4 regions of the Bradyrhizobium sp. 27S5 genome follow, and region 4 is predicted to be linked to each of the others. Evidence: riboswitches for the same ligand, from Rfam matches in the RefSeq annotation. Region 4 holds a riboswitch; each other region holds the start of a gene.

Region 1 (7,619 bases), 1.9 Mb from region 4:
CGGCGCCGGTCAGCCCACGCATGACGGGCTCATCCCGGGTCGAGCCACGACGGATCAGATCGAAGCCTTGGTTCGTAGCCACGAGGGTGACATCCGCAGAGCCGGAATGCGCACATCCCTTGGCGCAACCGGACACGTGAAGCCGGGCATCGGCCGGAATATGCCGCACCAGCGCCGACGCCAGCGCGCGCGTGTCGGCATGCGCCTCGCCGCAGCGCGGCGCACCGCTACAGGCGATCGCGCGGAGCGCCGGATCGTCGACCTCGGTGACGATGTCGGCCCCACCGGGCATCTCGCGCATCCCCTCCGCCAGCAGCATCCGCCACGGCGTCACGCGGAGAGCCTGCGCGCAGCCGGCGAGATGGCGCAGCGTCTGCTGCGGCATGAGCCCGAACGCAACGCCGACCATCGCACCGGACGAATAGAGTCCGGGAACGGCGTCTATCGATCGCGGCGCCGGCTCGACATCGCCGCGCAAGGATTCGGGCAGGCTCGCGCCGCCGGCGAGATAGGCCGCCATCCGTCGCCTCTCACCTTTCGCTCCGCCGGAAGCGATGAACCACTCGGCCAGCGCCAACGCGACCTGCACGGCCTCGCTCCGCGTGACGGAAAGCCCGAGCTCGGCGCCATCGGCGCGCACCAGCAGGCCGCCATTGCGATCGCGCTCGATCCTGATATCCGCAGACGCGCCAGCCAGCACCCGCTCGCTGCCATCATCGATTGCGAAACCGAACTTGGTCGGAAGATCGAGCAAAGAACCGGCGAGCACCCGCTCAAGCTCGGCGGCGAGCGCGCGCGTATCGTCGCCGGTGGCCCAGAATGGCGTCACCAGAATGTTGCGCTGCGCCTCGATGTCGGCATCCGTATCCAGCAACCCGAGCTCGCCAATTCCTTCGATCAAGCGCGGATAACCTTCATCGCTGACGCCGCGGATCTGCAGATTGGCGCGGCTGGTCAGATCGATCAGGCCGTTGCCGTGTCGTGCGGCCAGATCGGCGATTCCCGTTGCTTGCGTTGCCTCGAGCCGTCCGCCACGCGGGCGAATCCGCACCACGAGGCCGTCGCCTGATAGCATCGGCCGCAGCGCGCCGGGACACCAGCCCTTGATCGCAACAGCGCTCATGAGGCCTCCTGCAATGCCGCCGCAATCGAATTGCGCCGCGTCTGCCAGAGCGACGCCTCGTGCAACCGGGTAAAGCAGGTTTCCATCGCAGCCAGGGCAGCCGGGTTCTCGCGCGCCATGAAGCCGCGAACGTCGTCATTGCCGAGCGTCGCGTCGTAGTAGAGGTCGAACAGATGCGGCGGCACCGCGTCGGCCAGATGGGCGAACGCCGCCATGTGCTCCAGCGTCGCCGTGATCTCGGCGGCACCTCGGAAGCCATGGCGCATCATGCCGGCGATCCATGCGGGATTGGCGGCGCGCGCACGCACCACGCGCGAGATTTCCTCGGTCAACGAGCGCGCATGCGGCTGATCCGGCCGCGTCGCGTCGAGATGATAGAGCGCCGGGACCTCTGCGCCAATGCGCCGGGCTGCCGCCGCGATGCCGGCTTCATGCGCGGCATAGTCCGCCGCCAGCAGCAGGTCGGTCTCGGGCAAGTCCTGGGTATGGACAAAACTGTCGGCCGCCGCGAGCCGCCCCTCGATGCCGGCGCGATCGGGCCGCATCTCGCCGTCGGATGCAAACGCCCAGGACGACGCCGACAGCCAGGCTTCGCCGGCCGCATCGCGCGCTTCCTGGGTGAAGACGTCCGGAACCGACGCGATGCCGGCGCCATAGTGTCCCGGACGAGGCCCGAACACGCGCGACATGCGTTCGCTGTAGGGATTCTCCTCCCCCTCATCGCTGCGTTCGGACAATGCTTCCGTGGCCGCCTCGAACAACTGGGCAAGCCCCGAAAAGACGTCGCGGAACAACCCCGACACGCGCAGCGTGACGTCGATGCGGGGACGACCGAGCTCTGCCGGCGCGATGATGTCGTAGCCAACCACGCGGCCCGATCCGTGATCCCAGCGCGGCGCAATGCCGGCGAGATGCAGGGCCATCGCAAAATCCTCGCCGGCCGTGCGCATCGTCGAGGAACCCCAGAGGTCGACGACGAGCCCTTTCGGCCAGTCGCCGTGATCCTGCAGGTGACGGCGCAGCAGCTCTTCGGCGAGCTTCACGCCCTGCGCATGCGCCGACGGCGTCGGAACCCCGCGGGGATCAACGGCAAACAGATTGCGTCCGGTCGGCAGCACGTCGCGGCGCCCGCGATAGGGTGACCCCGAAGGTCCCGGCGCGACGCGCCGGCCAGAGAGCGCATCGCGTAACGCAGCCTTCTCCTTCGCACCGCAAGCGCCCTGCCCGAATATGTGCAGGCCGTCACCGAACTGGCTCTCCTTGAGATCGCAGACGAAGCGGTCGATCTGCGGAATCGCCTCGGCCGCGGAGACCGACGCAGCGAGACCAAGATCGTCCTCCAGCCCGGCCAGCCGCGCTTCCTCGCGGATATCGGCAATCAGGCGCTGCCGCCGTGCCGGATCGAGACCGTCCGCAGTCGAATATTCATCGAGTAAGCGCTCGAGCCTGCGCAAGCCTTCCGGCACCGCCGCCAGCGCGAGCGGCGGCGGCAGATGACCGATCGTCAAGGCGCCGATCCGCCGCTTGGCCTGCGCCGCCTCGCCGGGATCGTTGACGATGAAGGGATAGATGACGGGCAGATCACCGATCAGCGCCTCGGGCCAGCACGCGGACGACAGCGCGACCGACTTGCCGGGCAACCATTCCAGTGTGCCGTGCGCGCCCATGTGCACGACGGCATCGATGCCCTGCTGCCTGAGCCACAGATAGAACGCGACATAGGCATGACGCGGCGTGCGCGACAGATCGTGATAGTCGGCATCGCGATGGCCGATATCACCGCGCTCCGGCTGAACGGCGATGATCGACTTGCCGCACTGGATTGCCGCGAATTGAAATTCGCCGTCACGACAATCGGGATCGTCCTCCGGCGCGCCCCATGCACGCGCGAGGTCGTCCTGGAGCTGTGACGGAAGGCCGGAGATGGCCGCGCGATACCCGGCCACGTCCCATGTCAGTTTCCGGTGCAAGAGCGCATCGCCCAGCAACGCCACCGGCTCGAGATCAAAGCCCGCGGCCGCGAGATCGGCCCGCAACGCCTCGACCGAGGCAAGCGCATCGAGGCCGACGGCATGCGCGATCTGGTGCGGACGGCCCGGATAGTTCGACAGCACGAGCGCGAGTTGCTTCTCCTGCGCGGGCTTGTCGGCAAGCCGATGCCAGGCTGCCACGCGGGCGGCAATTGCTGCGACGCGCCCGGCATCCGGCCGATGCGCAAGATGCGCGAATTGCAGATCGGGATCGCGCTCGCTCGCCGACTTGAAGCTCACCACGCCCGCAAACAGGCGGCCGTCAACCTCCGGCAACACCACATGCATCGCGAGATCGCCGGGCGACAGACCGCGGAGCGACTCGGCCCAATCCTCGCGCCGCGCCGTCGACAAGGCGACCTGGAACACCGGACATGAAGCGGCATCGAACGGCGTGGTGCCGTCATCGCCGGCCGCGGAGAATGCGGTCGCATTGACGATGGCGGCTGGAGGGCATTGCGCGAACTGAGCGCGCAGCCAATCGGCCACGCCTGCGGCCTTCAACGAGGCGACGAACACGCCGTAGGCGTCAAAACCTTTCTCGCGTAGCGCCTCGACCAAGGCATCGACCGGCGCGGTGTCGCCGGCCGCGAGATAGGAGCGATAGAAGGTCACGAGTGCCCGCGGCCGGCCACCCGATGCCGGCAACGCTGCGACAACACCGCGCCGCGGATCGTAGACGCCGATCTCCGGCAGATCGATCTCGCCGACGACAGGCCCGGCATAGAGCCCTGACGCCAGCGCCACTTGCGCGATCACGGCCTGGGCGGCGACAGGCCCCCCCTTGTCGCACAGCACCTTAAGTCGCCGCAGCGTCGAGACCGGCAGCGTGGAAAATTCGTCCAGCCGCAGATCGTCGCGGCCATCCGCCGGCAACACCACCAGGGCGATATCGCGCTCCTTTGCCAGGCGATGCACCGCGGCCAGCCCGTAGGACCAATAGGGCTCACCGCCGATCAGCCGCACCAGGATGCCGCGCGCGTGCGACAGCGTCCGCTCGATATAGGTATCGACCGACAGCGGGTGGCGCAGCTCCGCGAGATTGGCGAGCCGCAGCGACGGCAGCGCGGCGCGGCCCCGCCGCCAGCCGGCCGCGAAGGCAGCGAGATCGCTGTCGGAAAACGACAACACCACGAGATCGGCCGGATCCTGGCCGAGGTCCCTTGGTGTCGCGGTCTCCTCAAGGCCGCGGCTCTCGCGGAAGACGACGTGCATCAGACACCTAGTCGCGCCCTGATCGCAGCTTCACTGATGTCGCCGTGCTCGCCGATCACGACCAGCTTCGACTGCCGCGGCCGTGTGCCCCAGGGCATGTCGAACTGATGCCGCACGCGTTCGCCGACGGACTGCACGAGCAGCCGCATTGGCTTGCCTTCGACTGCGATATAGCCCTTGGCGCGCAGCACGTTCTGCTCGCGGGCCAGCCCCTTGATCGAAGCCACGAGTGCCTCGACATCCGAAACCTCGGGAAGATCGATCACCACGGAGTTGAAATCATTGTGCTCGTGCTCGTCCTCGCCATCGTGGTGCGACGGCCGCGACGCGAGATCATCCTCTGCCGCGGCCTCGAGCCCCAGGATCACGCGCGCATCGACGGCGCCGTCGACGATCGGCAACATCGGAACCTCGCGCGGCATTTCAGCGGCAATCACCGCTTTGGCCGCCTTGATCCCTTCCGCTCCGGCGAGATCGGCCTTGGTCAGCAGCACGATATCGGCACAGGCGATCTGGTCCTCGAACACTTCGGACAGCGGCGTCTCGTGGTCGAGATTGTCGTCGGCCGCACGCTGTGCATCGACTGCTGCGGGATCCGGCGCAAAGCGGCCGGCCGCGACCGCTTCCGCATCGGCCAGCGCGATCACGCCATCGACCGTGATCCGCGAGCGGATTTCCGGCCAGTCGAACGCCTTCAGCAGCGGCTTCGGCAGCGCCAAACCTGACGTCTCGATCACGATGTGATCGGGCCTCACGCGTCGCGCCAGCAGTTGCTCCATCGCCGGGATGAAATCGTCGGCGACGGTGCAGCAGATGCAGCCATTGGCGAGTTCGACGATGTTCTCGGTCGGGCAATTGGCGTCGGCGCACGACTTCAGAATCTCGCCGTCGACGCCTTCGCTGCCGAATTCGTTGACCAGCACCGCGAGCTTCTTGCCATTGGCATTGCGGATCAGATGCTGGATCAGCGTCGTCTTGCCGGACCCGAGAAATCCGGTCACGACCGTGACCGGAATTTTGGCGAGCGTGTTCATTCTGCGGCCTCCGGGACGACGGCAAGGGGTGGAATGCGGGCGAGCGATTGCTTGCGGAAGATTTCCGGACGGCTGCGCCACGGCACGATGCCGTCAGGCGCGGCCGCATAGGCGGAGGCACCGGCGATCACATCCCTGGCATTATCAGCGGACAGGCGGCCGTAGACATAGGACCACCGCCCCGGCGCGCTGAGCGCGACCGAGCAGCCCTGGCTGCAAGCCGAGAGGCATTCGACGGGAACAAGATTGACGTCATCGGGCACGCCGGCCTCAACAAGCGCGGCATGCAGGCGCGCACCGGGCGCGATCTCACCTTCCGCCAGCGTCTGGCCGGCGCGGCAGGTGATGCAGACATGAAGTGTAACGCTCATCGCCCATCCTGGATTGACAGCGGGAGGCGAAGAGGCACACGAACCGATGTGAATGGGTTCGTTCCCCGTCGCGGAACACCCCGTCCGCCGGTCTCACTACACGTTGCGTTGGCAGGTCTCCCGGCTTGCGGAGCAGGATTTCTCCCTCGATGCCCACCTTCCCGATTCTCGACAAGGAATCAGTGGCTTTTGGGCATCTCTCCGGTCACGGTCGCGGGGGCGGCTGCTTTTCAGGCCCACCTTGAGCCCTATCGCATTCCCTCTTCGCCTGTCGTAGGACAGGAACCAACGCGGGCCCACCATTCGTCCGTGGCTCGAACTTGTCAAGCCGAAGGAATGTCATGATTTCTGAAGAAAACGGCGCCGAAGACGAGGTCGGCAGCAGCGAGGTTTCGCTGGATGCGCGCCACGCGACCAAGATGGCGAAGAAAAAGGTCGCGCGCGACAAGATCATGGCGACCAAGAGCGGTGAAAGGGGTCTGATCATCGTTCATACCGGCGCCGGCAAGGGAAAATCCTCTTCGGCCTTCGGCATGATCGTGCGCTGTGTGGCGCATGGCTTTCCCTGCGCGGTGGTGCAGTTCATCAAGGGCGCCTGGGATACCGGCGAGCGCCGCCTGCTCACCGGGCATTTCGGCGAACTCTGCCAATTCCACGCGATGGGCGAAGGCTTTACCTGGGAGACGCAGGATCGCGCGCGCGACATCGCGGCGGCCCAGGCCGGCTGGGAAAAGGCCAAGCAGCTGATCGCAGACCCGAGCTTGCGCATGGTTGTGCTCGACGAGATCAACATCGCGCTGCGCTATGACTATCTCGCCATCGCCGATGTCGTCGAGTTCCTGACCACGTCAAAGCCGCCGATGACGCATGTCGTGCTCACCGGGCGCAACGCCAAGGAGGAGCTGATCGAGATCGCCGATCTCGTCACCGAGATGACGCTGGTGAAACATCCGTTCCGCTCCGGCATCAAGGCCCAGCCGGGCGTCGAGTTCTGACTGTTATCGCCATGGCGCGTGCATTGATGATCCAGGGAGCCGGTTCGGACGTGGGCAAGTCGCTCATCGTCGCGGGCCTGGCGCGCGCTGCCAGTCGGCGCGGCCTGCGCGTGCTGCCTTTCAAACCGCAGAACATGTCCAACAACGCGGCTGTGACCATCGACGGCGGCGAGATCGGACGTGCGCAGGCCCTGCAGGCGCTCGCCGCCGGTGTCGAGCCGCACACCGACATGAACCCGGTGCTGCTGAAGCCGGAGAGCGATGTCGGCGCCCAGATCATCGTGCACGGCAAACGGATCGCGACCGCACGCGCGCGCGAATATTCCGCTATGAAACCGTCGCTGATGGGCGCGGTGCTGGAGAGTTTTGGGCGGTTGAAGGATCGCGCCGATCTGGTGCTGGTCGAAGGCGCCGGCAGCCCCGCCGAGGTCAATCTGCGTAAGTCCGATATCGCCAATATGGGCTTTGCACGCAAAGCTGACGTCCCCGTGGTGCTGGTCGGCGACATCGACCGCGGCGGCGTCATCGCACAGCTCGTCGGTATCCAGGCGGTGATCGATCCCGAGGATGCCGCGATGATCCAGGGCTTTGTCATCAACAAGTTCCGAGGCGATCCGACGCTGTTCGACGACGGCTACCGCCTGATCGAATCCCGCACCGCATGGCGCGGCTTTGGCGTGCTGCCCTGGTTCGTCCGCGCCGGCGAGCTTCCGGCCGAAGACGCGCTCGGGCTCGGCGAGGCGCGCAAGCCCGGCCAGTGCAAGATCGCCTTCCTTGCGCTGTCGCGGATCGCCAATTTCGACGATCTCGATCCGCTGAAGCTCGAGCCCGGCGTCGATCTCGTGATGGTA
Region 2 (7,619 bases), 2.1 Mb from region 4:
GCGCCACATTGCAGCCCGGCGGCATGCTGCGCGAAGTTGCCGCCGCGACCGGCCGCCGCGTCGTGTTCTTCTGCGCCTTCGGCGAACGCTCGGCGATGGCGGTGGCCGCCGCGAAGAAGGCGGGACTGGCGAACACCGCGCATATCGAGGGCGGCATGGATGCGTGGAAGAAGGCCGGCGGGCCGGTGGTGCTGGGGTAATTCCCTAGGCTCTTCGCTAACGCGCGCGAAATTATCTACCGTCACCCTGAGGTGCGAGCGAAGCGAGCCTCGAAGGGTCGACGGCCACACTGTGTCCGCGCGCATTTGGCGATATCGGGGCCGTGCATCCTTCGAGGCTCGCAAGAGCTCGCACCTCAGGATGACGGGGTTAATTAGAGCGCTCGGCGCTTACCCGCTGCAGCTCCGCCGTCAACCGATCCAGCGCATCGGCCAGCATCACGCCGCCGCAGACGGTGAGCCGCTCCGGCAGCACGATGCGCTTGCCCTCCGGATAGAACCGCTCCAGCGCCGGATGCAGCAGGAAGGCGCGGCCGTCATCCTCGGCGCGATCGCCGGCCTCCGCCACCAGGATGAAATCCGGCCGCAGTTTCACGATTGCTTCCAGCGAGGCAAATCCGCCGGCGTTGAAGCCGAGCTCGCCGGCGGCGTTGGAAAGACCCGTTGCCGCCAGCAGCGAGTTGACCAGGCTGCTCTCACCCGACACAAAGCCGCGCCGCTCCAGCGGCAGCACCCGATAATGATGACCGTCAGCCACCGCCCGCGCCCGCGCGATCGCCGCGTCGAGGCGCGCGATCTCGGCCTCCGCGCGATCCGGATGCTGCAGCACCTCGCCCATGGCGCGGATCTGGTCCCTCACCTCGTCCAGCGTGCGCGGCACCGTGAACTCGACGAGATGCAGCCCCTTCGCCTTCAGCAGATCGCGCGTCGCCCGCTTGTCGAACAGGCTGACGACGACGAGGTCCGGCTTGAGCAGCAGCACGTCCTCGGCCTCGCCGGACAGCCGCGGATAGTTTCGCGCCCGCTCGGCGGCCCAGGATTGCCAGGCATCGCGGGAGAAACGGCTGAGCCCGAGGATCTGGTCCGGATCAGCCAGCGACAGCACCAGCTGGTCACTGCAGACATTCATCGAGACGATGCGCGGTCCGGCGGCAGACGCGGCACTGGCGGACATGAGCCCAGCAAGAACGGAGAGCGTCAGCAAAAAGCAGAGCCGAGCGAGATGGCTGACACGCAAAAGGTGCGCCCCCTCTCCCGCTTGCGGGGGAGGGTTGGGGTGGGGGTAGCGCCGCAATGAACACTCTTCGAGTGGAGAAAGCCCCCGCCCGCATCGCATCTTTCGATGCGACACAGCCGAAGCCTCGCTTCGGCGTTTCTTAAGAACGGCCGCCGAAGGCGGCCTATGCTCCCCCGCAAGCGGGAGAGGTGAACCGAACTCGCGGCAGTATCTCGCCCGCATCACACGTCCGCCCACGGCACGATAACGGCCTCGCGCTGAAATTCAGCGCGGTAGGCGCTGACCCGGAACACGCTGGCGAGGACCGCTTCCGACAACGCCTCATCCGGCGGGCCTTGCGCCGCCAGCCGGCCCTCCGACAGCACCAGCACGTGATCGGCAAAGCGCGCGGCGAGCCCGAGATCGTGTGTCACCACGATGACCAAGACGCCGGTGTCGGCGACGTTGCGCAGCTTCTGCATCACGTCGATCTGGTGGCGCGGATCGAGCGACGCGGTCGGCTCGTCGGCGAGGATCACCGGCGCCTCGACCGCGAGCACCCGCGCCAGCGCGACGCGGCTGCGCTCACCGCCGGACAGCTCGGTGACGCGGCGGTCGCTGAATTCAGTGACGTCGACCGCCTGCATCGCCCGCAGCACGGCCTCCATGTCCTTCGGCGATAGCCGCGCCGGATCGGTCGCGCCATGCGGATAGCGGCCGAGCGCAACGATATCGCGCGCCGGCAGCGGCCAATGCACCATGTGCCCCTGCGGCAGATAGGCGAAGCGCTTCGCGCGCTCGCGCAGCGGCAGTGACGCCAATGCGTCGCCGCCAATCCGGATCTCGCCGTCGGACGGAATCAATCCGGCGAGCGCGCGCAGCAGTGTGGTCTTGCCGGCGCCGTTCGGGCCGACCAGCGCGACCAAATGGCCCGATGCCAGCGACAGCGACACATCGTGCAGCACCTTTCGGCTGCCGAGCGAAGCATCGAGCGCGATGGCGGACAGCAGCGTCATGCCACGCCTCCGCCGAGCGCGCGGCGTTCGCGCATGATCAGATAGAGGAAGAACGGCACGCCGATGATCGAGGTCAGCACGCCGACCTTGATGTCCGAGGTCGAGGGGATGATGCGCACCGCGATATCGGCCGCGAGCAGCAGCGCCGCGCCGGTCAGCGCGCTCGGCACCAGCAGCCGCGCCGGATCGTGACCGATCAGGGGACGCATCAGATGCGGCGCGACGAGCCCGATGAAGCCGATCGTGCCGGTGACCGCGACCGCGCCGCCGACGCCGAGCGCAACGCCCGCGATCACGAAGAGCCGCAGCCGCCCGACATCGACGCCGAGGCTCTGCGCGGCCTCCTCGCCAAGCGTCAGCGCACGGAACGCGTTCGCCTGGCTGAGCAGGATCGCGGCACCCGCGATGATGAAGGGCAGCGCCAGCGCCACATGCTGAAAGCTGCGGTCCTCCAGCGAGCCGAGCAGCCAGAACGCGATCTCCAGCACCACGAAGGGATTGCTGGAAAGATTCATCACCAGCGCGGTCGCAGCACCGGCGAAGCTCGAGATCGCAAGCCCCGCGAGGATCAGGATCAACAGCCCGGCATTGCGGCCGGCGATCGCGAGCAGCGCGAACACCGAGCCGAACGCGGCGATGATCGCCACCACCGGCAACGCGTAGGAGCGCACGTCGGCCAGGCCGAGCGCGATCACCAGCACCGCGCCGAACGCCGCCGATTGCGGCGCACCGAACAGCGACGGCGAGGCCAGCGGATTGCGCAGCAGGCCCTGCAGCGCCGCGCCTGACAGCCCAAGAATGCCGCCGATTGCGAACGCGAGAATGGTGCGCGGCAAACGGATTTCGCGCACGATCACCTGCGCCACATCGCTGCCGCCGCCGAACAGCGCCTCGATCACCGCGAGCGGCGACAGCCGCACCGGCCCGATGCCGAGCGAGATCACGCACAGCAGCACCACAAGCGCGAGCAGCGCCGCGGTGGCGCCCCATCGGCGCCGCGCCGCGACCTCGGCCGCCAAGGCAAAATCCTGCACGCTCATCGGATCCATGCTCTTACAGCGATCGCCGTGGCAGACAAGCGACACTCGACAAAAACCGTGGCCGTCTGACCGCCGCCCGACTTCCGCCGGATTGACTTTGCTGCCCGGCCGAACCCTAGATGAACATGACGGTTCTTTCATGAGATGAAAAGGGAATGCGGTGCGGGGAAACTTCCCCAAGGCCGCGGCTGCCCCCGCAACTGTATGCGGTGAATCCTTCGTCACGGGCCACTGGGAATCTCGGTCCTGGGAAGGCGACGAAGGGTAACGACCCGCGAGCCAGGAGACCTGCCGTCAGCCGTGGTCACACGCGAAGATGCCGGTCGGGGAGTACAGGCATGAGCTTCACCTGAGGCTGTTAGCACGATGGTGAGACTGGTTCGCGGTGACGTGCCACTGACGTTACCGAGGTCTCGCTTATGTCGTCCTACCCATTCCACCATTGGCGGCGCCGCGCGCTTCTGCTCGCGACGACGATGCTCGCGCCGGCAGTCTTCACCGCCGCCGCGCGGGCGCAGCAGGCGCCCGCTCCCGATCAACTACCGGCGATCGAAGTCACCAAGCCGGGCGAACAGAACGTCACGCGCGCCAAGCCCGCTGCAGACGAAGCGCCCGCACCGCGCCGTCCGGCGCCGGGCACCGTAGAGAGCACCAATGTGGGCGGCGGAAGCGGATCCGGCACCACAGGGACAGGCACGGCCACCGGGACCGCCGGCAACGGTGGCGGCGGCCGCCAATTCGCCGGCATTGTCGGATCGTCCTCGACCGTGATCACCGCCGACGACATCGCGCATTCGCCGGTGCAGTCGCTGCCCGAGATCCTCGCGCAGGTGCCGGGCGTGCAGCTGCAAACGCTCTATGGCGGGCCGAACGGCGCCAAGACCGCGGTCGACCTGCGCGGCTTCGGGGCATTCGCCACCGACAACACGCTGTTCCTGCTCAATGGCCGCCGGCTCAACGACGTCGACAAGGCCGGCTTCGACCTCACCACGATCCCGCTCGATTCGATCGCGCGCATCGAGATCACGCGCGGCAACAGCGGCGCCGTGCTCTACGGCGACAATGCGGTGGGCGGCGTCGTCAACATCATCACCAAGACCGGCGTCGGCGGTCCGCCGACGACGATGAGAGCCGAGGCGGGATTTGGCTCGTTCAACACCCGCATGGCCGCCGTCTCCGCGGCGCTCAATGCGGGACCGTGGTCCACCTCGTTCTACGGCAACGGCATCAAGTCCGACGGCTACCGCGTCAACAATGCGCTCGACCAGCGCAACGCGGTCGGCAGCGTCAACTACACCACGGCCGACCTCACCGCTTTCCTGACCGTCACGGGCAGCGACCAGAAGCTCGGCCTGCCCGGCGGGCGGCTGGTCGATCCGTCGATCGGGGTGAACGAGCTGCAAACCGACCGCCGGGGCAGCAGTACGCCGTTCGACTATGCCAACCAGCAGACCGCGAGCGTCACCGCCGGCTTCACCAAGACGCTGATCAACGGCGTCGACCTGATCGTCGACGGCGGCTGGCGGCAGCGCGATACCCAAAGCGGCTTCTTCGGCACGGTACCGACCATCAGCTTCGCCTCGACCTACAACGATGCCGCGCTGGAGACCTGGTCGCTGACGCCGCGGCTCAGCGTCAAGAACGTGATGCTGGGGATGCCGTCGACGATCCTCACCGGCATCGACTATTACGATTCGACGTTCCGTCAGGCACGCGGCGCGTTCCAGGGCGTCGACCCCTTCCACATCTACAATATCGAGCAGCAGAGCGTGGCCGGCTACTGGCAGCACACGCTCGGATTGCTGCCGACCACTGACTTCTCTTATGGCGCACGCGTCCAGAATACCAGCGTCTCGGCGCGCGATCGCTACGACCCGAATGCGCCGTTCGCGTTCGACGCGCAAGCGTCGCCGCTCGACAGCAACGAGACGCAATATGCGCTCCATGTCGGCGTCGAGCATCGCTTCACGGACACATTTTCGGTGTTCGGCCGCGCCGCGCGCGCATTCCGCACGCCCGATGTCGACGAGCGCGTCGCATCGGGTCCGTCATTCGACCCGCTGACCTTCCTGCCCATCGCGCAGAATTTTGCGCTCAAGACCCAGACGTCGGAAGACGTCGAGGGCGGCTTCCGGGTCAGGACCAACCGCTTCCAGGTCCAGACCAGCGTCTATCTGATGGATCTCGAGAACGAGATCCATTTCAACCCGGTGCTGTTCTACAACGTCAATCTCGACCCCACCCGCCGCTACGGAAGCGAGACCAGCGCCTCGCTCAAGGTCAGCGACAGCGTGACGCTGCGCGGCGGCATGGCGATCACCCGCGCGGTCTTCCGCGAAGGCATCTGGGCCGGCAACGACGTGCCGCTGGTGTCGCGCTACACCGGCAGTCTCGGCGTGACCTGGAATATCTGGCAGAACTATCTGGTGTTCGACGCCACCGCGCGCGCCTGGAGCTCGCGCATCATGGACAACGACCAGGCCAATACCCAGACCCGGATTCCCGCTAACGCCACCGCCGACATCAAGCTGAGTGGGCAAATTGACCGCTTCTTCTGGTCGCTCAGCGTCAACAACCTGTTCAACGCGCTCTATTACGACTACGCCATCGCGAGCTCGTTCACAGATGGCCGCTTCTCGGCCTATCCGCTCCCCGGCCGCACCTACATGGTGAAGGCTGGCGCAACGTTTTAGAGCATGATCCGGCGCGGCGGGGGTGTGATCCCGCCGCGCCGTCTCACTCCATTACAAGCGCCAGCAAACTGGGATAGAATTCCGGCAGCTGATTTAACCCGCGCAGGGGAAACGCATGGGCAAGGCCGGAAAGACGAGCAAGGGCGCCGACAAGCCCAGCAAAAAGTCCGACGAAAAGTCGAAGGCGCCTCCGCCACCCGCCGCGCCGCCGGACGACGAGTATGACGAGGATGGCGACATCGCCACGCCGAAGATCGACCGCTATGGCAATGACGACGAGCCGTTGTGAGGGATGAACGATATCCATCCCTGCGTCGTCCCGGCGAAAGCCGGGACCCATAACCACAGGGCCGAGTTGTTGAAGCGCGCTGTGGCCCCAGCGCGTCGCAACAATCATCATTAGTGGTTATGGGTCCCGGGTCGCGCTTCGCTTGCCCGGGACGACGAGAATGGGGTCAGCAAAACTCCGCACTCTCGATCTTCCTGATGCTGCGGCGATCCAGCAGATGCGCGCCAAAGCCGCCGCGCGCCAGCGATGAGGCGATCTGCGGCGATGCCAGCAGCAGCGCCGTGGTCATCGCCAGCGGCGCGGCGCTGAGCCAATCGAGCCGCACCGGCGTCAGCTCTTCCGTGCTGCCGCGATAGAGACCGTCACCCGCGGCGATGCGGCCGCATTCCCTGATCAGCTCGCGCCTTGTGCCGTCGCGCGACGCGCTGCCGAGCAGCGCCTGCATCGCCAGATGGGTCCGCACCCCGGCGCGGCCGTCTGCCAGCGGAGCCGGCGTCTCGTCAAGCGAGACGCGCAGCAGCAGGTCGACCAGATCGGTGCCGGACCGGTATGCGTTCATGGGCTCGACCAGCCGCGGGTTGCAGTCGATCAAGAGCGGCGTTGCGCTGTCGAGCGGCATGATGACATCGACCGAGAGCGCGCCATGCCAGCCGAGATGCGCGCCGATCGTCTCGAGCGCGGCGCGGATCGCCGGCCGGCTCACGCTCTCCTTGATCGCCTCGCCGCCGCCGACGCCGGCCGCGATCTGCCGGTAGGCGTGGAAGGCAATGAGAGTGCCGCGGCAAAACACCGATTGGGCCTTCTCGACGGTGCCGGTGATGAGGTCCTGCACCACCACCTCGCCGGCAAAATCGCCAGCGGATTCGAGATCGTAAAGCGCGCGATGGAGATCGCTGGCGTCGCGCACGAACCAGATGCCACGGCTGGCAGTGCCGATCGACGTCTTGACCACGGAGGGAAACCGCAGGCCGTCGCGCAGCTCCTCGACCGAGTTCACGATCCGGGTCGGCGGCTGCGGCAGGCCGAGCTGGTCGAGCAGACGGCTGAAGCCGGCCTTGCTGTGCACGGCGCGATAGCTGGTGAAATCCGGCAGTGCGAGGCCCACGCGCGGTTGCAGCCGTCCCTCGGCGCGGGCGAACAAGAATCCCTGTTCATGGATCGGCAGCAGCACATCGAAATGCCGCGACGCCAACAGACGCTCGACGAAGCGCAGGAAGCCCGCCGGATCGGTGCGCAGGGGCGGACAATGGTGGTACTTGCGGACAAAGCGGGAATAGCGCGCCAGGCACCAGCGCGAGGGATCGCAGATTTCGACGTGATGGCCGGCCAGCCCCAGGATCGTGATCGCCTCGCGGCCGGAGGTGCT
Region 3 (7,619 bases), 2.4 Mb from region 4:
GGAACCATCAGTCCCGGCCGGCTTGGCCAGTTCATTCTCTACACGGCGTTCGCTGCCAGCGGCCTCGGCCAGCTCAGCGAGGTCTGGGGCGAAGTCTCGGCCGCATCGGGCGCCGCCGAGCGGCTGTTCGAGATTCTGCGCGTCAAGCCGGAGATCGCAGCTCCCGCCGCGCCGCGCGCGCTGCCGCAGCCCGCACGCGGCGATGTCGGCTTCGACAATGTCAGCTTCGCCTATCCGACCCGGCCCAACGCGCTTGCGGTCGACGGCGTGTCGCTGAAGGTCGGCTCCGGTGAGAAGGTCGCGATCGTCGGCCCCTCCGGCGCCGGCAAGAGCACGCTATTCCACCTGCTGCTGCGCTTCTACGACCCGAAATCGGGCACCATCTCGCTCGACGGCGTGCCGATCCGGCAGGCCGATCCCGCCGAGGTTCGCGCGCGGATCGCGCTGGTGCCGCAGGATTCCGTGGTGTTCGCCGCCTCGGCCCGCGAGAACATCCGGTTCGGCAGGCCGGATGCCACCGACGCCGAGGTCGAGCGTGCCGCCGATCTCGCCCATGCTACCGAATTCCTGCGCCGCCTGCCCGGCGGCTTCGACGCCCAGCTCGGCGAGCGCGGCGTGACGCTGTCCGGCGGTCAGCGCCAGCGCATCGCGATCGCGCGCGCCATCCTGCGCGATGCGCCGCTGCTGCTGCTCGACGAGGCGACCTCGGCGCTCGACGCCGAGAGCGAGACGCTGGTGCAGACCGCGCTCGAGGAACTGATGCGCCACCGCACCACGCTGGTGATCGCGCATCGTCTGGCGACCGTGCTGTCCTGCGACCGCATCCTCGTGATGGACCAGGGTAGGATCGTCGAGCAGGGCACCCACGCCGAACTGGTCGCCGCCAACGGCCTCTATGCGCGGCTGGCGCGGCTGCAGTTCGAGGGGATTTGAGCCCGCGATCTTGCTAGGCGTTGCCGGGCCGCTTATGCGGCGCCTATGAGATCGCTCGCGCGCTCCCCTCGAAAACCTATTGCCGCGCAAGGATAGTCACGCCGCGCCCCGGATCGGGCGCGCGGGGTGTTCGATCGATGCGCAGCGAGGGAGCAAGCGAATCGCAGGGCAAGCTGCTCGGCGCCTGGCAACTCGCCGTGCTGCGCTTCACGGTGACGCTCGACGACGCCGACCGGATGCACGCGCTCGCCATGGCCGGCGAGCTCGATCGATTGGATGGTGCGGCCGACGGCTCGTTCCACTTCTTCCGCAGGACGACAGCGGAGCTGTGTCATGCCATCACCGGTCACGATGCCCATGCGAACGCCGTTGTCCGGCGCTTTCAGATGCAGATCGACAATCCGCGATTGCGGCGGGCCTTCGAGGCGGCGATCGCGAAGGATCGGACGCCGCCGAAGCTCGTCTCGAGTCGGACCAGGCCCAGCGACGATCTCTGGAGAGGCCTCGCCCCGCGACGGGCGACTGGAACGTAACGGACCTCGCCGCCACTCGCATCGTTGATACGGCCTTCTCGCGTCGCGCGAAGGACGATTGCGTTACACCATATCGCAAGAATCCCGATCGGGGCGTCGCGATAGATGCGATGCATTTTTGTCTCTTGGCCCCGCTTGGGTCCGGTCGTAAGCCTTAATGAAGGCGGCCGGCCGGGACCGCGGTTTTGGACAATGCGGGGGGAGTGGCGAGATGGGTGGTTTGATGATCAGCGGCGGCCGGGTGGTGGATCCGGCCAGCGGGATGGACGCGATCGGCGACGTCGCTGTTGTCGACGGCCGGATCGCCGCTGTCGGCACCGGCCTCGGCGGCGCCGAGCGGCAGATCGACGCGACCGGCCTCGTGGTGGCGCCCGGCTTCATCGATCTGCACGCCCACGGCCAGACCATTCCGGCCGATCGCATGCAGGCCTTCGACGGCGTGACGACGTCGCTCGACCTCGAGGCCGGCGTGCTGCCGGTTGCGTCCTGGTACAAGCGCCAGGCCGAGAAGGGCCGGGTGCTGAACTATGGCGCCGCGGCCAACTGGGCCTTCGCGCGGATCGGCGCGATGACCGGCTCGAATTCGGAGAGCTCGCTGGAATCGTTCGGCGCAGCGATGCGCGATCGCCGCTGGATCGAGAACGTGGCGACCGAGGGCGAGGTCGGCGGCATCCTGGAGCGCCTTGCCAACGGACTGAACGAAGGCGGCATCGGCATCGGCATTCTCAACGCCTATGCGCCCGGCGCCGGCGTGCAGGAATTGACCGCGGTGTGCCAGCTCGCGGCTGAACATGCGGTGCCGACCTTCACCCACGTCGCCTACATGTCGCGCATCGACCCCGAGAGCGCGGCCGAGGCCTATATCCGCCTGATCGGCTATGCCGGCGCCACCGGCGCGCATATGCACATCTGCCACTTCAACTCGTCGAGCAAGACCGATATTGAACGCTGTGTTGCGCTGATCGCAAAAGCGCAGGCGCAGGGCCTGCCGATAACGGTGGAGGCCTATCCCTACGGCACCGGTTCGACCGTGCTGGCGGCGACCTTCTTCAGCGATCCCAAATTCGAGGAGCGCAACGGCCTCGGCTACGATTCGGTGCAGCGCGTGACCGACGGTCACCGCTTCGGCAGCCGCGAGGAGCTGCTGGCGGCGCAGGCCGAAGAACCCTCCACGCTGGTGCTGTGGCATGTGCTCGATATCGAGAACAATCAGCATCATCGCGACCTGCTCGACATGGCGGTGCTGTATCCGGGCGGCGCGATCGCGTCCGATGCGATGCCGTGGACGCTGTCGGACGGCCGCCCCTACACCGGCGACGGCTGGCCGCTGCCCGATGATGCCACCTCGCATCCGCGTTCGGCCGGCTGCTTCACCCGTTTCATCCGCGAATGGGTGCGCGAGCGCAAGAAAGTGTCGCTGCTCGAGGGCATCCGCAAATGCGCGCTGATCCCGGCGGAAATCCTGTCCGCAAGCACGCCGGCGATGCGCGCCAAAGGCAGGTTGCAGGTCGGCGCCGACGCCGATGTCGTGGTGTTCGACTTCGAGACCTTGAGCGATCGCGCGACCTTCTCCGCGATGAACCGCCCGGCGGAGGGCGTGCGGCACCTCGTGGTCAGCGGTCAGCCGCTGATCAACGACGGCGTGCTCGATGTCGCGGCGCGGCCGGGCCGGCCGGTGCGCCGGCCGGTCGCCGGAGGCTGATATGCCGGTCCCGATCCTGCTGGTCGCGGGTTTTCTCGGGGCGGGCAAGACCACGGTCGTGAACCATCTGCTGGCGCATGCGCAAGGGCGGCGCATCGCGGCGGTCGTGAACGACTTCGGCGCGATCAACATCGACGCGGAGCTGATCGCGGGCGCCAGCGATGGCGTGGTCAGCCTGAGCAATGGCTGCATCTGTTGCACGCTGGAGGGCGATCTGCTGCGCACGCTCGCAACCTTGCTGCGGCGTGATCCGCGTCCCGAGTTCATCGTGATCGAGACCAGCGGGATCGCCGATCCCTCCGACATCGTGCGCAACCTGATGGATCCCGTGGTCTGGAAGGAGGCGCCGCTGGAGACCGTGCTGTGCGTGGTCGACGCGACGCAGCCCGTGACGATGCTGGACGATGCGCTGCTGCGGTCGCAGCTGCGGGCGGCCGATGTGGTGGCGCTGAGCAAGGTCGATCTGGCTGATGCTACCGCGCGCGCCGCGATCCGCGACGCCGTACGCGCGGTGCGGCCGGCGGCGGTTGTCGTCGATGCGCTGCATGGCGAGGTGCCCACCGAACTACTGTTTCCGGCCGATCTCGATCATTTGCCGGCGCCGCGTGAGACCATGCCGCGACGGCCGGTGTCCGACCGGTTCGAAACGCTGAGCTGGACGTCGGAGCGGCCGGTGCGGTTGCCGCGCTTGCAGCAGGCGATCGGCAGGCTGGCGCCGAAGCTCGCGCGATCGAAGGGATTGTTCGAGACGGTGGAGCAGCCGGGGCGGCTGACTGTGTTTCAACTCGCCGGCGGACGCGCAACTTTGGCTGCGGGCGGCGTGCCGTCGGCTGGCGTGCCGCGCACGCGAATCGTGTTCATCGCCGAGATCGGCGTGCTGTCGCGCGCGGAGATCGATGAGATCATGGCAGGCTGCGTCGAAGCTACCTGAGTTTTCCGTCACCCCCGCGCAAAGGCTTTGCCTTTGTCGCTGGAGGAGCGCGTAGCGCGTCTCGAAGGGTGCACGGCCACCAGCCGGGCCGTCGATCCTTCGAGACGCCGCTTCGCGGCTCCTCAGGATGACGGGTTAAGGAGGTCTCCGCGTCAGCGATACAGGCCGTGTGTCATCGCCGCAGCACCGTCCCGCAAAGCACGTGCGCGACAATCGCGCCGAATTGACAGCCCATCCCGCACCACCTATCGTTTCCGCCGACGGTTCCCTTCGGGGATCAAAAGGGAATGCGGTGCGAGGGTAACCCCAATGCCGCAGCTGTCCCCGCAACTGTAAACGGCGAGCCTTTCGTCAATTTGCCACTGGGCCATTCGGTCCGGGAAGGCGTCGACAGGCGACGACCCGTGAGCCAGGAGACCTGCCGTCAGTCGTGGTCACACGCGAGCACATCGGGCGGGGGCGTCCTGGTGGGATCGGAGCACTGCCTTTTGGGCAATGCGCCAGTCCGCGTTCGCGGTGACGTGCCACGTTACCGCGAGTCCTTTCATGTCTCCGTCTTCTCCCGTTGCGCGCCGCTGGCGCCTCGGCCTCGTTTGCTCCCTGTCATCGCTGCTGCTGCCGGCTGAAGGTGGAGCACAAACACCGCCACCAACCAGGCTCGATCCGATCGAGGTCTCGCCCTCGGCATCCGAAACGCCCAAGCCCGCGGCGCGAAGCAGCAACTCGGCGTCGTCGTCGCGGCCACGCTCCAGACCCGCACCGGCCGCGGCAATCGGCAACACGCCGCGCGCCGCAGCGTCGGGCGCTTCGGGGTCGGCATCGCCCACGCTCAACGCCACCACGCCGGGTAGCACCGGCAGCCGTCTGAATCTAACGCCGCTGCAGACGCCGGCAAGCGTCGAGATCATCACGTCGCAGACCATCGCCGAACGCGGCCAGCATAATGTCACAGATGCCGTCACCCAGGACGCGGCCGGGTTCATCGCAACGCCGGCTCCCGGCAATGGCGGCCTATCGTTCAGTACCCGCGGCTTCGCCGGCAGCGATTCGGTGATGACGCTGTATGACGGCACGCGCTTCTACATCGGCTCGGGAACCCTGACGTTCCCGTACGATACCTGGTCGGCGCAACGTATCGAGGTGCTGCGCGGCCCCGCCTCGGTGCTGTACGGCGAAGGCGCAATCGGCGGCGTCATCAACGTGATTCCGAAAAAGCCGCTGGGCACGCCCTACAACGAAGCCGAGGTCTCGCTCGACAGCAACATGACGCGGCGGCTCTCGGTCGACAGCACCGGTCCGATTAATCCCAATGTATCCTACCGCATCAATGCCACCGGCAACATGTCGGACGGCTGGGTCGATCGCGACAAGACCTCGAACGCGGTGGTCTTCGCCGCGGTGCGGGTGCAGGCGTCGGAAAATCTCGCCTTCACTCTCTCGGAAGATTATGGCGACCGCAGCCCGTCGCGCTATTTCGGCACGCCGCTGATCAACGGCGTGATCCAGGATGCGCTGCGCTTCAAGAACTACAACGCGCTGGACAGCACGATCCGCTATCAGGACAGCTGGACCCAGTTCAAGACCGAGTGGGACGTCGCCGACGGCATCAAGATCAACAACACGCTCTATTATCTGACCAGCGAGCGGCACTGGCGCGACATCGAGAGCTACACCTGGAATCCGAAGACCAGCTTGATCGATCGCGGCAACTATATCGAGATCTTCCACGACCAGAAGCAGGCCGGCAACCGGATGGACGCGACCTTTAGCGGCCACATCTTCGGCCTCGAGAACCGCTTCGTTGCGGGATTCGACGTTAACCACATCGACTTCACCCACACCAATAACTCGCCGTTTGGCGGCGCGTCGTCGGTCAACCCCTACGTCTTCGATCCCGGATCGTTCTTCGCGACGACCACTGCGACATCGCCCGGCTTCAATGCGATCGTCAATCAATACGCGCTGTTTGCGGAGGATCGTCTGTCGCTGACCGATCAATTGTCGCTCGTCACCGGCGTCAGGTACGATCGCCCCGAGGTCGACCGCACCGACTATCGGACGTCGTCGAACAGTTTCGACGTCGCGCTCTCGGGCACCAGCTGGCGCACCGGGGTGGTCTATGAACCGATCAAGAACCTCGCGTTCTATGGTCAGTATGCGGTCGGCGTCGATCCGGTTGGCAATCTCATCTCGCTGTCGGCCACGCAAAAGACCTTCCAGCTCGCCACCGGCAAGCAGACCGAGATCGGGGTCAAGCAGTCGTTCCTGGGCGGACGCGGCGAGTGGACGCTGGCGGGCTATCAGATCGTCAAGAACAATTTGCTCGTTGCCGATCCGAACAACCCCGCAGGCCTCGCATTGCAGGTCGGCCAGCAATCATCGCGCGGCGTCGAGGCATCGGTCGGACTGGCGTTGGACTATGGCTGGCGTATCGACGCCAATGTCGCGCTGCTGCAGGCGAAGTACGACAACAACAGCCAGCTGGTGAGCGGAAAGCTTGTCAGCTATGCCGGCAACGTTCCGATCAACGTACCGCAGCAGGTTTCGAACGTCTGGTTGACCTGGGACTTCGCATCCAACTGGTCGGTCTATGGCGGCGTCCAGATCGTCGGCCAGATGTACTCCGACCTTGCCAACACCCAGTTGCGGCCGGGCTACAATGTGGTCAATGGCGGTGTCAGGTGGAAGCCGGATGAGCGCACCACGGTCGCGTTCCGCGTCTACAATCTGTTCGACAAGGTCTACGCGGTGACGTCGCCCTATGCCGGGCAGTGGCTGCTGGGCATGCCGCGCACCGCGGAACTCTCCGTCAACGTGAAGTTCTGACGATGCGCAACGCTCTGATCCGGCGAGGACGGCGATGGCTCTATGTCGTCCATCGCTGGATCGGCATCGCGACCTGCCTCTTGTTCGCGATGTGGTTCATCTCAGGCCTCGTCATGATGTACGTGGCCTTTCCGCGCCTCACCGACAGCGAGCGCCTGGCCGCGCTCCCAGTCATTTCGTGGGGCAAGGTGCAGATCGCGCCTGACCGCGCGATGGCGATCGCGGGCATGGAGCATTATCCGCGCGATCTGCGGCTGTCGATGATGGCCGATGTTCCGGTCTATCGCGTCGCCGGCTGGAAGGGAGCCGCCGTCACCATTTCGGCGATCGACGGCAGCGTCATCGAACGGATCGCACCGGACCAGGCGCTGGCCATCGCTGGTCATCACCCGAAAGCGGTGCGTCCGCAGTTGCTCGACACGGTGACGCGCGATCAATGGTCGGTCACTGCGCGTTTCGACTCGTTGCGGCCGCTCTATCTGATCGGCCTCGGCGACGCTGCCGGGACCGAGCTCTACGTCTCCGCGCGCAGCGGCGAGATCGCGCTCGACACCACGCGGCGGGAGCGGGTCTGGAACTGGCTCGGCTCGATCCCGCACTGGATCTATCCGACCGTGCTGCGCAAGGACAGCCCGTTGTGGCGAGACGTGGTGCTGTGGATCTCGGGCGTGTGCCTCGTGGTCGCGGTCACCGG
Region 4 (7,619 bases):
GGCGGGAGGGCTGGCGAGTCCGAGTGTATTTCGCCGGGTAAGATGAAGCCCTTGGAGATTGCCGCGCCGCCGGCCAAGGTCTGTGGAGCGGTCGAGATCGAGGTGAACGGGGCGCGCATCCGCGTCGAGCCGGGCGTGGAGCTGGCGACGCTTTCGATGGTGCTATCGGCGCTTCGAGGGATCCGGTGATTGCGCTACGGTCAGACCTCAAGGTGGTGCTGGCGGCCCAGCCGGTCGACTTTCGTAAGTCGGTGCATACGCTGTCGGCGCTGGTGAGCGAAGCACTGCGCGCGAACCCATATTGCGGCGACGTCTTCGTGTTCCGCAGCAAGCGCATGGACAGAGTGAAGCTTCTGGCGTGGGACGGCAGCGGCATGGTGTTGGTAACGAAGTGGTTGCACCAGGGGCGTTTCACCTGGCCACCGATCCGCGACGGCGTTGTGCATCTCAGTGCGACGCAGCTTGCGATGCTACTCGACGGCCTCGAGTGGACGCGTGTGTCGCCCAAGCCTGTGAAGCAGCCGGTCATTGTCGGCTGAGAAGTGAGGATTTCGCTGGAGCGTGGGTCACACGGATGTATCGTCTGATCATGGCGATTCGCCCCGACGCTCTTCCGGCCGATCCAGCAGCTCTGACCGAGATGGTGCTCGCGCTTGACGCTGAGAACGAGAAGCTGCGCGTAGCAATGCAGACGTTCAAGGACATGATCTTCGGGAAGCGCTCGGAGCGGCTTGCCGCGCTCGTGGCCGAGCAGCTCGCACTTGAGCTTGGCGACCTTGAGACCGGCGTCACGCCGCCTGCAGCTGCCAACGACGATGCAGCCGCGGCAAAGCCGCCCGGCAAACCACTGCGGAAGAAGGCGCGCCGCAACATCGGCGCGCTGCCCAAGCACCTGCCGCGCTGCGAGCAGGTGCTGGAGCCGGAGGCGACCGCATGCCCGTGTTGTCAGGGCCAGCTTCACAAGATCGGCGAGGACGTCAGCGAGGTGCTGGACATCATCCCGGCGATCCTGCGGGTGTTGCGGACGGTCCGTCCCAAGTACGGCTGCCGCCGCTGCACCGATGGTGTGATCCAGGCGAAGGTGCTGCCGCGCCTAATCGAGAGCGGCATGGCCTCGACGGCACTCGTGAGCCACGTGGTAGTCTCGAAGTTCGCCTGGTATCTGCCGCTTTACCGACAGGTGCAAATTCTGGCCGGCCAGGGTGTCCATCTCGACCGGGCGACGCTCGCCGGCTGGGTGAAGCGAGCGGCCTGGTGGCTCAGGAGCCTCTATGAGCTCCAGCTGCGCACCATCCAGGCTGCGCCGCGCCTGTTCTGCGACGAGACGCCGATGCCGGTGCTCGATCCCGGACGACATCGCCCGCGCATCTGCCAGTTCTTGGCGCATGCGATGGATGACCGGCCATGGGGCGGCCCCTCGCCGCCGGCGGTGGCCTACGTGTTCGCCGACGGCCGCGGCACGGCGGAGATCGCCAGACAGTTGACGGGCTTTTCCGGCATTCTGCAGGTCGACGGTTATGCAGCCTACAAAGCGCTCGCCCGCGATCATGGCGACGCGATCCAGCTCGCCTTTTGTCTCGCCCACGCCCGACGCAAATTCGTCGACGTGTATAAGACGACCCAGTCGCCGTTCGCTCGCGAAGTGATCGAGCGCCTGCAGGCGGTCTATGCCATCGAAGCAGAGATCCGCGGCAGCAATGCCGAGCAGCGGCTGGCCACCCGCCGCACCAGGTCCGCTCCATTGATGGAGGCGCTCAGGACGCGCCTGACCACAATGGTCGGCCAGCTCTTCTCCCAATCGAAGCTGGCGGAGGCCATCAACTACGCACTCAATCACTGGGACGGGTTGACGCTGTTTCTCCGCGACGGCCGTGTCGAGGTTGACAGCAACACAGTCGAGCGTTCCATGCGCCCGATTGCGATGGGAAGACGCAACTCATTGTTCAGCGGCAGCGAAGGCGGCGCCGAGAGCTGGGCGATCCTGGCGTCGCTCGTGAACACGGCAAAACTCCATGAGCTCGACCCGCAGGCCTACCTGGCCGATGTGCTGGAGCGCATCGTGTCCGGGCGAACCAAGAGCCATCAGCTGCACGAGCTGCTCGCCTGGAACTGGAAGGCGGCGCGCCGGCGCACACCGCAGGCAGCGGCATGAGCCCACGTCGCCATAAAGCAGCATCGTCGATGCCGTCAGCCGCGATGCCGCTTGCGGACCTCGAGCGATGGCTCCAGGCTCGCATCGATCGCCATCCTGCCGCCACTAGCATTCCCATGCTCGACGGCTATGCTGCCGCGATCGTAGCCGGACCGGTCTCGATGAGCCCGCTCGATTGGATCTGCCCGCTGCTCGCGATCGATGCCGACGCGTTCAACCATGGCGGCACGCCGGAGTTCGCCGCGATCTCCGCCGTTGCGCTGCGCCACAACGACATCAGCAACACCCTCTCGACTGCCCCCGATCGGTTCGAGCCGATACACCGGCGCAACCCCAATGGCGACGTCGATCCGCGTCCCTGGTGCCAGGGTTTCCATGCCGCGATGCGGCTCAGGCTGTCGGCGTGGGCGCCGATGCTGGACACCAGCAATGTCAATCACGGCCTGCTTCTGCCCATTCTGTTGCACTGTCGCGACGATCAGGGGCAGCCGATGCTCGGATCCCCCCGAAGCGGCCGCGAGACTGCCGACTTTCTGCGTAACGCCTACGCCGATATTCCAGCGGTCGTCGAGGCCATGCGCCAATATTGGATGCCGATCCGCTACCCACGCGCCCGCTGATCTCCGCAGACGTGGGAGCTCATACCGGTTACTGTCAAAGTCATGCCGACGCAAGCGTCGCAGTGAAAATCCCGTCAAGATCGCAAATTGGATTGAGGGCTGCCTCGACGGCGCGATCTACCCTCGGCTCAAAAGCACAAGCCCTGCCTCGCGTTGAGCTCTGCCTGTCTTTAGCCTCCGAAGCCGGGCGTGAACCCTTGCGCCCCCCGAACATCCATCAGCTTCTCAGGAAGCCGGAGGCGCTATGGGCTTTGAGCATCGCCATTCCCGTCAAAGTAAGCTGCTAGGGACGTTAAAAGGAAATCGCAGCAGCCCGCCGCCAAAAAGATCCCGGTGCATTCGGATTCGCGGGACCCGCTCGCAGCTCGGATCTGAGATCATTGAATGCGCATCTAATTGGTGGCACGTGCCAAGTTTCACTTGGCACGTCTTCGATTCGATTACTACGCGGGCTGTATCTCTATGTGGCGCCGAGCTTCGGCTCACCCATCATCAAGCTCGCTCATGGCCTCATCCATATCCGACTGGGAATCGCTTATGACTTGCGTGGCGACGGAAACGAGAGCCTTTTCGAATGCTCGGCGCAGTAGCGCTGCACGCGTGTCATCGCCGCCGCTCTCGGCGGTGTCGGAGGGGGCGCCAACCTGCGGCGCTGTTGCATTAATATCGGCTGCGTTCATGTCGTAACACCCGGATAGCGGCGTCGCCGCGAGATGACCTATCCGCTTCATGCTAGCAGGGACAGCTTGCGAAAAGCTGACTAAGATCGAGCCTCCTTGGCGGCTTCATCCATGACCACGCAAGTGAGGACAACCGTTGTGCCGGCACGGTCATTACTGCGATCGGAGCTCTGGTAAATCATGGCGCCAAAACACTTGGCCACGTCAGCAAGCGCGACGGCGACTGTTGCGCGTTGAAGGCTCAGTGGTACCACAAGCATTTGTGGAGCTATCGCGCTCGATCTGGCGCGCGCGGCAAGCCACCGAGATCGCACGATCATGGCAGGACGCACCTCACGCCAGTTCCACAAGAAGAGCAACACCTTGCTGGCGCAGCTCGATCGCATTCTCGACCGCTTTGAATTGCAAGCCAAACGTTGCGCGTCATGAGATTATCCCTCGCCAGCATCGCCCAGAACCTTCGCCGAACGGATTCCTATCCAACGCGGACTCGCATAGGCACCCGTCATCGCGACGGAGCATCGAAATCAAAATGCTGCCACTCTTTTCACAGAATGGGCCGAAGCAGGGGGGGGCATTTGCTCGAACACAGCGTTGCGGGCCCGGACCCGGAGCGGACGTGGCGTCCTGCGTCTCGACTCCCCTGCCACAAGCCTTGACGAATCTCGACGCGCGGCGTCTGTATGTAGATCTGCCACGGTCTTCCATTCTGCATCTAGTAGGGTGGAAGCTAAGAGAGAACCCGGTGCGCCGGTAACGGCTATTCCGGGGCTGCCCCCGCAACTGTAAGCGGCGAGCGGTTGTCATAATGGTCACTGGCCGCGACAGCACCGGGAAGGCCGACAGCCGCAGCGACCCGCGAGCCAGGAGACCGGCCGCGACAGAATAGAACGTCCTCGGGCGGGGTGCCCCGTGCGTCGCTTGCAGCCTGGGACGTTTGACCCGTCTCCTCGCAAGTCGTGCGCGTGGCTTCACCCCCTAACATCGCGGGGTTGCCGATGTCGCCGTCTTACGATTTCAATCAGCATGGTCATCTAATTGAGTGGCCGAGTGTGCGGCCGTGGCCGGCGCGGCCAAAGTCTGCCGCGCCTCAGCGGTGTGTTGTGCCGCCGCCGTCATCGCCTCCGCTGCCGCGGCCTCTCGCGCCATTGCCAAAGCCGTCCGATCTCACGCTCGATCGATCGCGCGACGGCCTGCTGACCGCGTTCGGCAAGCTAACGCGCCGATCGTTCTGCTCGTCGGCGAAAGCGTCCAGGACATGTTCGCGCGGGTGTCCTGTGCCTTCGCGGACGATGTTGCGCACGCCCAACGTCTCTATGACGCGATGTCTCGGCTGTGGTTCATGCCAGCCACGCCGGTGCTGTCCAATGGCGGCACCACGCGCGGCCTGCCAATCTCGTGCTTCCTTAACTCGGTGTCGGACTCGCTCGAAGGCATCGTTGGCACCTGGGACGAAAACGTGTGGCTTGCCTCCAACGGGGGCGGTATCGGCACGTACTGGGGCAATGTTCGCTCGATCGGAGAGAAGGTGAAGGGCGGCGTCAGCTCAGGCGTCATCCCGTTCATCCACGTCATGGACGGCCTGACGCTGGCGATCGGCCAGGGCTCGTTGCGGCGCGGCTCGGCGGCGGTCTATCTCGATATCCAGCATCCCGAGATCGAGGAGTTTCTCGAGATCCGCAAGGCGTCCGGCGACTTCAACCGCAAGAGCCTCAACCTGCATCACGGCATCAACCTCACCGACGAGCTCATGCGTGCCGTGGGCGCCGGCACCGCGTTCGCTCTGCGCAGCCCGAAGACGAACGAGGTCGTCCGCGAGATCGACGCGCGACAGCTATGGCAACGCATTCTTGAGAACCGGTTGCAGACAGGCGAGCCTTATCTCTTGTTCATCGACACTGTGAATCGCGCGCTTCCCAAGCACCAGCGCGAGCTCGGTCTCAAGGTCTCGACCTCCAACCTGTGCAGCGAGATTACGCTCCCGACCGGCATCGACCATCGCGGCGAGGAGCGCACCGCGGTGTGCTGTCTGTCATCGCTCAACCTCGAGACTCGGGACCAATGGAATGAGGAACCCGGCTTCATCGAGGACGTCATGCGCTTCCTCGACAACGTGCTCACCCACTTCATCACGACGGCGCCGGAGGGTATGAAGCGGGCCCGCTACGCCGCCCTGCGCGAGCGCTCCGTCGGACTTGGCGTCATGGGCTTCCACTCGTTCCTCCAGGCGAATGGCATTCCAATGGAGAGTGGCTTGGCGAAATCATTCAATCTAAAGATGTTTCAGAAGATCCGGGGTGATGCCGACGCGGCATCCGTCGCCCTTGCTCGCGAGCGTGGCCCGTGCCCGGACGCCCTGGAACGTGGCGTGATGGAGCGCTTCAGCCAGAAGATCGCGATCGCGCCGACTGCTTCGATCAGCATCATCTGCGGCGGCACCAGCGCATGCATCGAGCCGATCCCGGCCAACATCTACACCCACAAGACGTTGTCTGGTGCCATCTCGGTACGTAATCCTCATCTGACCAGGGTACTGATCGCCAAGGGCGCCGACACCCCGGTGACCTGGCAGTCGATCATTGCGCAGGAGGGGTCGGTCGCCCATTCCGACATTCTGTCGGAACACGAGAAAGCGGTGTTTCGCACCGCTTTCGAGGTCGACCAGCGCTGGATCGTCGAGCTTGCAGGCGACCGGGCCGCATTCATCTGCCAGAGTCAGTCAATCAACCTCTATCTGCCGGCCGAGGTCGATAAGTGGGATCTCCACATGCTGCACTGGACGGCGTGGAAGCGTGGGGTGAAGAGCCTTTATCACTGCCGTTCAAAATCGATCTCGCGCGCGGCGTTCGCCGGCAAGATCGTCGACGATGACGAGGCCGCGCCGCGGCAGCTGCCTGCGCAGCGCACCGATTATGAGGAGTGCCTCGCATGTCAATGATCGATCTCTCGTGTGTCGATCCGCGCACGCTGATCGGCAAGGGACGCGTTGGTCTCCTTGACTCGATGGGCAGCTATGACGTTGATCGCTACGCTTGGGCCTACGAGTTCTGGAAGCGTCAGCAGCAGACGCATTGGATGGCCGAGGAGGTGCCGCTCGGCAACGACCTCAAGGACTGGGCGTCGGACCGCGTCACCGCCAGCGAGCGCGCGCTGCTCACCCAGATCTTTCGCTTCTTTACTCAGTCGGACATCGAGGTCGGTGACAATTATCTCAAGCGATACATCCCGATTTTCCAGCCGCTCACCGTCCAGATGATGATGGCGGCCTTCACGAACATGGAGACGGTCCACATCAACGCCTATGCGCTGCTGCTCAAGACGCTCGGCATGCCCAAGACCGAGTTCGAGGCATTTCGCAGCTATGCGCAAATGCGCGCCAAGGCGGACTACATGCACGAGTTCGGCGTTGACACCGTGGCCGATGTCGCGCGCACCCTGGCTATGTTCGGCGCCTTTACCGAAGGCATGGCGTTGTTCGCGAGCTTCGCTATGCTGCTCAATTTTCCGCGCCACAACAAGATGAACGGCATGGGACAGATCGTAAGCTGGTCGGTGCGCGACGAGAGTCTCCACTGCGAGGGCGTCATCAAGCTGTTTCACGAATGGCACCGCGAGACCGGCGCCGTGACGCGCTCGGTCCGTGACGACATCGTCGATGTCGCCAGAACGATGGTAAAGCTGGAGGAGAACTTCGTCGATCTCGCCTTTGGCCTGGGCAAGATCGAGGGCATGCGTCCTGAGCAGATCCACGCCTACGTCCGTTATGTCGCCGACTGGCGACTGACCCAACTCCGGATTGCCCCGGTTTTCGGCTTCTTCAAGGCGGAGGAGGATGGGTTCACGCAGCTCAAGCCGCATCCGCTGCCTTGGCTCGTCGAGATTCTCAATGGCGTCGAGCACGCCAATTTCTTCGAGCAGCGCGCCACGGAGTACTCCAAGGCGGCGAGCCGAGGCAGCTGGGACGGCGAGGACGGGGTGTGGGCGGCTTTCGGCCGTATGTAGGCAGCCGGAACAGCATGCGTCCGTTCATACATCTTGGAGGTTCGCGGAAGTCCTCTGCTGCGGCTTCCGGCGGCACAGCGGACCTCAAGCGGCATCATCCACGCCGCTCGAAAATCATAATGGGGAACACCCGCCCACGGGGCTGATGTACGAAAGTGAAGTCTG

Evidence for each region. Region 4 has a riboswitch for cobalamin ahead of WDM24_RS06270 (ribonucleoside-diphosphate reductase subunit alpha). Riboswitches for the same ligand answer to the same signal wherever they lie in the genome.
Region 1: linked by a shared signal. The riboswitch ahead of WDM24_RS14550 (DUF1636 domain-containing protein) and the one ahead of WDM24_RS06270 (ribonucleoside-diphosphate reductase subunit alpha) in region 4 are both predicted to bind cobalamin.
Region 2: linked by a shared signal. The riboswitch ahead of WDM24_RS39295 (TonB-dependent receptor) and the one ahead of WDM24_RS06270 (ribonucleoside-diphosphate reductase subunit alpha) in region 4 are both predicted to bind cobalamin.
Region 3: linked by a shared signal. The riboswitch ahead of WDM24_RS37580 (TonB-dependent receptor) and the one ahead of WDM24_RS06270 (ribonucleoside-diphosphate reductase subunit alpha) in region 4 are both predicted to bind cobalamin.

Annotation. Positions count from the first base shown of each region.
Region 1 is NZ_CP147714.1:3,138,719-3,146,337, reverse strand. Features, by position in the region: gene cobG (precorrin-3B synthase) at 1-1,123, opposite strand, end outside; gene cobN (cobaltochelatase subunit CobN) at 1,120-4,368, opposite strand; gene cobW (cobalamin biosynthesis protein CobW) at 4,368-5,402, opposite strand; gene WDM24_RS14550 (DUF1636 domain-containing protein) at 5,399-5,773, opposite strand; cobalamin riboswitch at 5,867-6,078, opposite strand; gene cobO (cob(I)yrinic acid a,c-diamide adenosyltransferase) at 6,115-6,768, shown strand; gene WDM24_RS14540 (cobyric acid synthase) at 6,780-7,619, shown strand, end outside.
Region 2 is NZ_CP147714.1:8,344,031-8,351,649, forward strand. Features, by position in the region: gene WDM24_RS39275 (MBL fold metallo-hydrolase) at 1-200, shown strand, start outside; gene WDM24_RS39280 (ABC transporter substrate-binding protein) at 370-1,173, opposite strand; gene WDM24_RS39285 (ABC transporter ATP-binding protein) at 1,458-2,231, opposite strand; gene WDM24_RS39290 (iron ABC transporter permease) at 2,228-3,271, opposite strand; cobalamin riboswitch at 3,384-3,581, shown strand; gene WDM24_RS39295 (TonB-dependent receptor) at 3,691-5,964, shown strand; gene WDM24_RS39300 (hypothetical protein) at 6,080-6,253, shown strand; gene WDM24_RS39305 (hypothetical protein) at 6,420-7,619, opposite strand, start outside.
Region 3 is NZ_CP147714.1:7,985,280-7,992,898, reverse strand. Features, by position in the region: gene WDM24_RS37600 (ABC transporter transmembrane domain-containing protein) at 1-933, shown strand, start outside; gene WDM24_RS37595 (hypothetical protein) at 1,071-1,466, shown strand; gene WDM24_RS37590 (amidohydrolase family protein) at 1,678-3,168, shown strand; gene WDM24_RS37585 (GTP-binding protein) at 3,170-4,099, shown strand; cobalamin riboswitch at 4,344-4,539, shown strand; gene WDM24_RS37580 (TonB-dependent receptor) at 4,646-6,925, shown strand; gene WDM24_RS37575 (PepSY domain-containing protein) at 6,928-7,619, shown strand, end outside.
Region 4 is NZ_CP147714.1:1,287,138-1,294,756, forward strand. Features, by position in the region: gene tnpA (IS66-like element accessory protein TnpA) at 1-189, shown strand, start outside; gene tnpB (IS66 family insertion sequence element accessory protein TnpB) at 186-539, shown strand; gene tnpC (IS66 family transposase) at 590-2,152, shown strand; gene WDM24_RS06260 (YecA family protein) at 2,182-2,772, shown strand; gene WDM24_RS06265 (hypothetical protein) at 3,255-3,452, opposite strand; cobalamin riboswitch at 4,133-4,346, shown strand; gene WDM24_RS06270 (ribonucleoside-diphosphate reductase subunit alpha) at 4,711-6,390, shown strand; gene WDM24_RS06275 (ribonucleotide-diphosphate reductase subunit beta) at 6,381-7,454, shown strand.